Regions from separate parts of the Rahnella sp. BIGb0603 genome, predicted to be linked through region 1. Evidence: predicted binding sites of a transcription regulator. Region 1 holds the regulator's gene; each other region holds the start of a gene.
What was found. Region 1 encodes PhoB, which activates phosphate uptake and scavenging genes when phosphate is short. Its sites were predicted from a motif close to CTGTCATAAAACTGNCNNAT; they were not measured.

Region 2: a site for PhoB is predicted at 900-919, ahead of M2403_RS24230 (MIP/aquaporin family protein). Genes of this name have one in related genera too.
Region 3: a site for PhoB is predicted at 1,322-1,341, ahead of ugpB (sn-glycerol-3-phosphate ABC transporter substrate-binding protein UgpB). Genes of this name have one in related genera too.

Annotation. Positions count from the first base shown of each region.
Region 1 covers NZ_JANUEX010000001.1:1,029,315-1,031,521, reverse strand. Annotated here, with positions in the region: gene sbcD (exonuclease subunit SbcD) at 1-571, opposite strand, end outside; gene phoB (phosphate response regulator transcription factor PhoB) at 799-1,488, shown strand; gene phoR (phosphate regulon sensor histidine kinase PhoR) at 1,512-2,207, shown strand, end outside.
Region 2 covers NZ_JANUEX010000013.1:83,622-85,828, forward strand. Annotated here, with positions in the region: gene M2403_RS24230 (MIP/aquaporin family protein) at 1-735, opposite strand, end outside; gene zapB (septal ring assembly protein ZapB) at 1,325-1,564, shown strand; gene rraA (ribonuclease E activity regulator RraA) at 1,629-2,114, opposite strand.
Region 3 covers NZ_JANUEX010000012.1:43,557-45,763, forward strand. Annotated here, with positions in the region: gene ugpB (sn-glycerol-3-phosphate ABC transporter substrate-binding protein UgpB) at 1-1,220, opposite strand, end outside; gene M2403_RS23435 (PLP-dependent aminotransferase family protein) at 1,443-2,207, opposite strand, start outside.

The sequences.
Region 1 (2,207 bases):
GATGGCCGGTAGCGATAATGGGCAACGGCATACCAAGTTTCTGACGCTTCGCCAGTGCGGCCTGATATAGCGCGTCATAATGCGCCGCAATGGCTTCCTGCAACGCGAGCTGTTTGTCGCTGCCGGACTGTCCGGCCTGGCTGGCGAGTAAATCGCGCGGACGCAAAAACGGAATGGCACACAACACCGCGCCGGGCTGGCCTTCACGCGTGTTCAGCACTAAAACCTGTTCCTCCAGATTTTCGCCTACGGTGGCGATCACCCGTGTATTCAGGCACGAAAGCAGTTCGCGGGATTCATTGAGGGTGGCGACGGAATCGTGATTCCCGGCCAGCACCACCAGCTGACAGCCGGTTTGTTGTAATTCCACCACGAAGCGGTTGTACAACTCGCGGGCGTAACTGGGCGGCGAACCGGTATCAAAGATGTCCCCGGCGACAATGACGGCGTCCACCTGATGCTGCTGCACCTGACCGGTCAGCCAGCGCAAAAATGCCTGATGTTCAGCGGCGCGGCTTTTGGTAAAAAAGTACTGGCCGAGGTGCCAGTCGGAGGTGTGGATCAGGCGCATGAGACTCCCGTGTGAACCCTGTATGACGACAATGGTGCAAAGTATAAACGTCGGCGGGGGAACCTGTCCCCGATAAATCAGACCAATTTCAGCAGGATGGCGGGAATTTATCTGTCATATTTGCCTTAAATGAACCATCATTTTCATTCATAAATCTGTCACAAAACTGACGCATAATGGCGCCCGCAATCAAATAAAAGATCGCTAACCTATTGGCAGGACCTACGATGGCTAGACGTATATTGGTGGTTGAAGACGAAGCTCCAATCCGTGAAATGGTGTGTTTTGTACTGGAACAGAATGGATATCAGGCAGTAGAAGCTGAAGATTTTGATTCAGCGATTGGCCAGTTAGTGGAACCTTACCCAGAACTGATCCTGCTCGACTGGATGCTACCCGGCGGTTCCGGTATTCAGTTTATTAAGCACCTTAAACGTGAAGCACTGACCCGCGAAATTCCGGTGATGATGCTGACCGCTCGCGGTGAAGAAGAAGATCGGGTGCGCGGCCTGGAAGTCGGTGCCGATGATTACATCACTAAACCGTTTTCACCAAAAGAACTGGTTGCCCGTATTAAAGCGGTGATGCGCCGGATTTCGCCAATGGCGGTCGAAGAAGTGATCGACATGCAGGGGCTCAGTCTGGATCCGTCGTCTCACCGGGTGATGGCCAACGAGCAGGCGCTCGATATGGGGCCGACCGAATTTAAGTTGTTACACTTCTTTATGACCCATTCCGAACGCGTTTACAGCAGAGAACAGTTGCTCAATAACGTGTGGGGCACTAACGTTTATGTGGAAGATCGCACGGTAGACGTGCATATTCGTCGTTTGCGTAAAGCGCTGGAAACCAGTGGACATGACAGAATGATCCAGACTGTTCGTGGTACCGGATATCGTTTCTCAACGCGTTATTGAGTCCCCCACAGCGGAGAACCTGTGTGTTAGAACGTTTGTCATGGAAACGTCTGGCCGGCGAATTTTTTCTCTTTTGTCTGCCAGCCCTGATCCTCGGAATTTTCGTCGGCCATTTCGGCTGGCTCCTCTTTGCGTCGCTGGTCGCGGCGCTGGGCTGGAATTATTACAATCAGCTTAAACTCTCTCACTGGCTGTGGCTTGACCGCAGCATCACCCCGCCGAACGGGCGCTGGAGCTGGGAACCGCTGTTTTACGGGCTGAACCAGATGCAGATGCGTAACCGGCGACGTCGTCGTGAATTAGGTCAGTTGATCAAACGTTTCCGCAGCGGTGCCGAATCGCTGCCGGATGCGGTGGTTCTGGCGACGGAAGAAGGCAATATCTTCTGGTGTAACGGACTGGCGCAGGATCTGCTCGGTTTCCGCTGGCCGGAAGATAACGGCCAGCATATTTTTAACCTGCTGCGTTATCCGGAATTCCGCACCTGGATCCAGACCCGTGACTTCAGCCGTGCCCTGAATCTGCAACTCAATAATGAACATTACGTCGAGTTTCGCGTGATGCCGTATTCCGAGGGGCAGCTTCTGATGGTGGCGCGTGACGTCACGCAGATGCGTCAGCTCGAAGGCGCGCGACGTAACTTCTTTGCCAACGTCAGCCATGAACTTCGCACGCCGCTCACTGTGTTGCAGGGGTATCTGGAAATGATGGAAGACGCC
Region 2 (2,207 bases), on a different contig from region 1:
ACCCAGCAGTGGGCCAAAAATCGGTACCAGGAAGTAAGGGATATCGCGGGCGCCGGTGAAGGCCACTTTGCCCCAGCCTGCGAAGTAAGCGAACAGTTTCGGTCCGAAATCACGCGCCGGGTTCAGTGCGAATCCGGTCAGTGGCCCCATGGATGCACCGATAACTGCAATCAGAATACCGATCAGCAGCGGAGCCAGCGGGCCACGTGGCAGGCCGTTGCCGTCATCGGTCAGGCCGAGGATCAGCGACATCAGAACGGCGGTGATCACGGTTTCAACCAGGAACGCCTGCAATACGCTGATGTGCGGGTTTGGATACGTCGAGAAGATACCGGCAAGGCTCAGACTGTCTACGCTGCCGCGTACCATGTTGTGAGTTTGCTCGAAATCGTAGAACAGATTGTAGTAAAGGCCGTAAACCAGCGCGGCGGCACAGAAGGCGCCTGCGACCTGCGCGATTATGTAAGGCAGAACTTTGCGTCCTTCAAAGTTTGCAAACAAACATAGCGCGACGGTGACAGCCGGGTTCAGGTGTGCGCCTGAGATCGCCGCAGTCAGGTAAATGGCCATGGCCACACCGAAACCCCAGACGATACTGATTTCCCACTGGCCAAAGGATGCTCCGGCAAGCTTCAATGCAGCAACACAGCCTGCACCGAAGAAAATGATAAGCCCGGTACCCAGAAACTCAGCGATGCACTGACCTTTTAATGTGGAACTCATGGTTTGGCTCATAGTTTGATCCTGCTAAGGATGATGTTAATGATTGGTTATAGTTTTTCTGTTATGTCGTACGTGAACGTAATCGGATTTTGACGTTCATCATTAAATGAGAACGTAATGTGAATTTATCGTTAACGAGCATAAACGAGAAATAGCGAAATCAAATTTTGTGTGTCGTGTCATAAAAATGAGCGATTTCGCGTATTCGCAGGCCATCACGCGCGGAAAAAAGGCCACGATTTAACAATTTTTGGGCCGCGTCGGTTGAAACGAACATAACAACAGGCCGGATAAGGTTATTCGGTATTAACGGGGATTTCTGGTGAGTGACGCTGCTTTTTAAGCATTTCCTGATACCCGGCGCTGTAAAATTGCAACAGACTGCGTGCAGGAAGGGGTTCTTGCTAGACAGGGCAAAGCTGGCTACATACAATCACCCGGTAAGACACCCGCTGGTTTTACAAGACTTTGGCGCAATTCAGACCCGGATTTGGTTTGTATTCGTTATCAAAATCGACGGAGTGCAGGAATTCTTGAGCCGTGTCCGGATGATGCGGCAGAACATAAGATGTGCGCCTTGCGAACATAAGGGGACCGAAAAATGTCATTTGAAGTATTTGAGAAATTAGAAGCTAAAGTTCAGCAAGCGATCGATACCATTACTCTTTTGCAGATGGAAATCGAAGAACTGAAAGAACAAAACAATACCCTGTCTCAGGAAGTTCAGCAGGCGAGTGGTAATCATGAATCGCTGGTGCGTGAAAATGCACAGTTGAAAGAAGAACAGCACGTGTGGCAGGACCGTCTGCGTGCATTGCTGGGAAAAATGGAAGAAGTCTGATGACTTCGGCCTGAAAATAAAAAAGGACGCCACGGCGTCCTTTTTTGTTGCTGAAAGCGCAAGGTTATTCGATGTCGAGCGGGTCTTCCGACAGCACGATACCGGTGTTGTCGGCATAAAGATGGTCACCGGAGAAGAAGGTGACACCGCCGAAATTGACACGAATGTCGCTTTCGCCAATCCCTTCACTGCCTGCCCCCGCCGGAATCGCTGCCATCGCCTGAATGCCGATATCCAGTTCTTCCAGATCATCTACCTGACGAACTGCACCGTAAATCACAATGCCTTCCCATTCGTTTTGCAACGCCAGGCGTGCCAGACCGGCATCAAGCAATGCGCGACGAACGGAGCCACCGCCATCGACCAGCAGTACGCGACCACGGCCATTTTCTTCCAGCAAGTCATAAAGCAAGCCATTGTCTTCGAAACACTTCACTGTCGTGATTTGCCCGCCAAATGAAGTACGGCCACCAAAGTTGGAGAACAGGGGTTCGACGACATTCACTTCTTCATGGTAGATGTCGCAAAGTTCGGAAGTATCGTATTTCATAGGATTTCATCTGGTTGCTGCATGAGTGTTCAGTATATCCCTTTCGGACGGATGTTGGCAAAATCATCAATTGTTAAATGTGAAAAGCGGCTC
Region 3 (2,207 bases), on a different contig from region 1:
ACGCTTTCCAGTTCTTCATCAACGATGGTACGGATCTGCGGCATGTTGCCCAGACGCAGACCTTTGGTGAACGGTAATGGCGGCTTGTTCAGCATCTGGCGGGTGGCAACGTCAGAACCCGGATTCTTCTCGTAGAAGCCTTCTTTTTTGGTCAGCTCATACGCCGCAGTCGTCACCGGCAGATAACCGGTTTTCTGGTGCCATTCGGCAGCGATTTCCGGCGTGGTCAGGAATTGCAGGAATTCGGCGACGCCTTTGTAAGTGTCTTTGTCTTTGCCGTTCATCACCCACAGGCTTGCGCCGCCGATGATGGCGTTTTGTGGTGCGCCTTTGATGTCTGCGTCGTAAGGCATCATGCCCACGCCGTAGTTGAATTTGGAATACTGACGGATGTCGGCCAGTGAACCGGAAGATGCGGTAGTCATCGCGCAGTCGCCGTTATAGAACTTGGCGGTGGATTCGTCTTTACGACCAAAATAGGTGAAATCACCTTTTTTGTTCATGTCTTCGAGCATCTGAATGTGTTTGATTTGCTCTGGTTTATTGAATTCCAGAACCGCATCGGTGCCGTCGAAGCCGTTGTTTTTGGTAGCGATTGGCAGACCGTGCCACGCGCTGAAGTTCTCAATCTGGATCCAGCCCTGCCAGCCGCTGGCGTAGCCACACTTCATGCCGGCTTCACGCAGTTTTTCGGTGTACGCGGCCATATCCTGCCAGGTTTTCGGCGGCTGATCCGGGTTCAGACCGGCTTTCTTAAACGCATCTTTGTTGTAATACAGCACCGGCGTGGAGCTGTTGAAAGGCTGGGATAACAGACGGCCTTTGGAATCGGAGTAATAACCGGAAACGGTCGGCACGAACTGGGAAACGTCTTCTTTGATGCCTGCATCACTGAACACTTCGTAGACCGGTTTGATGGCTTTGCTGGCCATCATGGTCGCGGTGCCTACTTCGTAAACCTGCAAGATAGCCGGAGCATTGCCGGTGCGATATGCCGCGATACCGGCCGCCAGGCTTTCGTCGTATTTGCCTTTATAGACAGGCACGATTTTGACATCAGGGTGTGTCTGGTTAAAACGGTCGGCCAGCGAGTTCACTTCTTTGCCTAATTCGCCGTCCATTGAGTGCCAGAAAGGAATTTCTGTCACAGCGAAGGCATTGGCGCTGAAAGCCAGCGTCAGCGCGGTGCCGATGACCGTTTTTTTGAGGTTGATGAACATGCCTGTCTCCTGAATTCTGCTGGTGTAAAAGGGGCAGAGATAAATGGGGTATTGAGAAACGTTTTTATGCGGAGGTAACATGACACGGCTAAATTACAGATAAATAACAGTTAAATGACATTAACGTTACAGCAGCATGAAGTGCAGGTGACGAACAGATGGCAAAAAAGAAGGCGCATCGGGTGAACGATGCGCCTTATAAAGAAGGGAAATCCGGGGGTTTTACAACGCGCGTTTCAGGCGGGCAACCGCCTCGTGCATCTGCTCTTCGGTCGCGGTGGCGAACGACAGACGGAAGGTCGAGTGATCCGGATTATCGGCATAGAAGAATTCGCCAGGCACAAACACCACGCCCTGCTCCAGCGTCTTTTTCATCCACTCAGCGCAGTTACGCGGCTCGCGGAAACGTGCCCACAGGAACATGCCGCCTTTCGGATATTCAAACGTCAGCACGTCGCCCAGTTCGCGTTCCAGCAGTTCGGCCATGACCTGGCATTTCTTTTTATACGCGGCACGAATGGTTTCGATCTGCTTCGGCAGACGGCCAAGACCGAGATAATATTCCGCAATGCTCTGCGACAACGCGCTGGCGTGCAAATCTGCCGCCTGTTTGATGATGGCGACTTTATGCAGCAGCCAGTCAGGCATAATCACCCAGCCCAGACGCAAACCCGGCGCCAGAATTTTAGAGAACGTCGAGGTGTAGATAATGTTATCCGCGTGACCGAACAGTGCTTTCGACAGCTCAAACAGCGTCGGCTGGCGTTCTTCGGTGAAACGCAGTTCGCCGTACGGATCATCTTCTACAATCAGGAATTCGTGCTGTGCCGCCAGTTTCACCAGCTGCTCACGGCGCACACGGCTCAGGGTCACGCCGCTCGGGTTACCGAACGTCGGCACCAGATACACGCCTTTAATCTTTTGTGTTTTCAGCAGTTCCGCCAGCTCATCGACAATCATGCCGTCGCCGTCTGAACCGACGGAGAG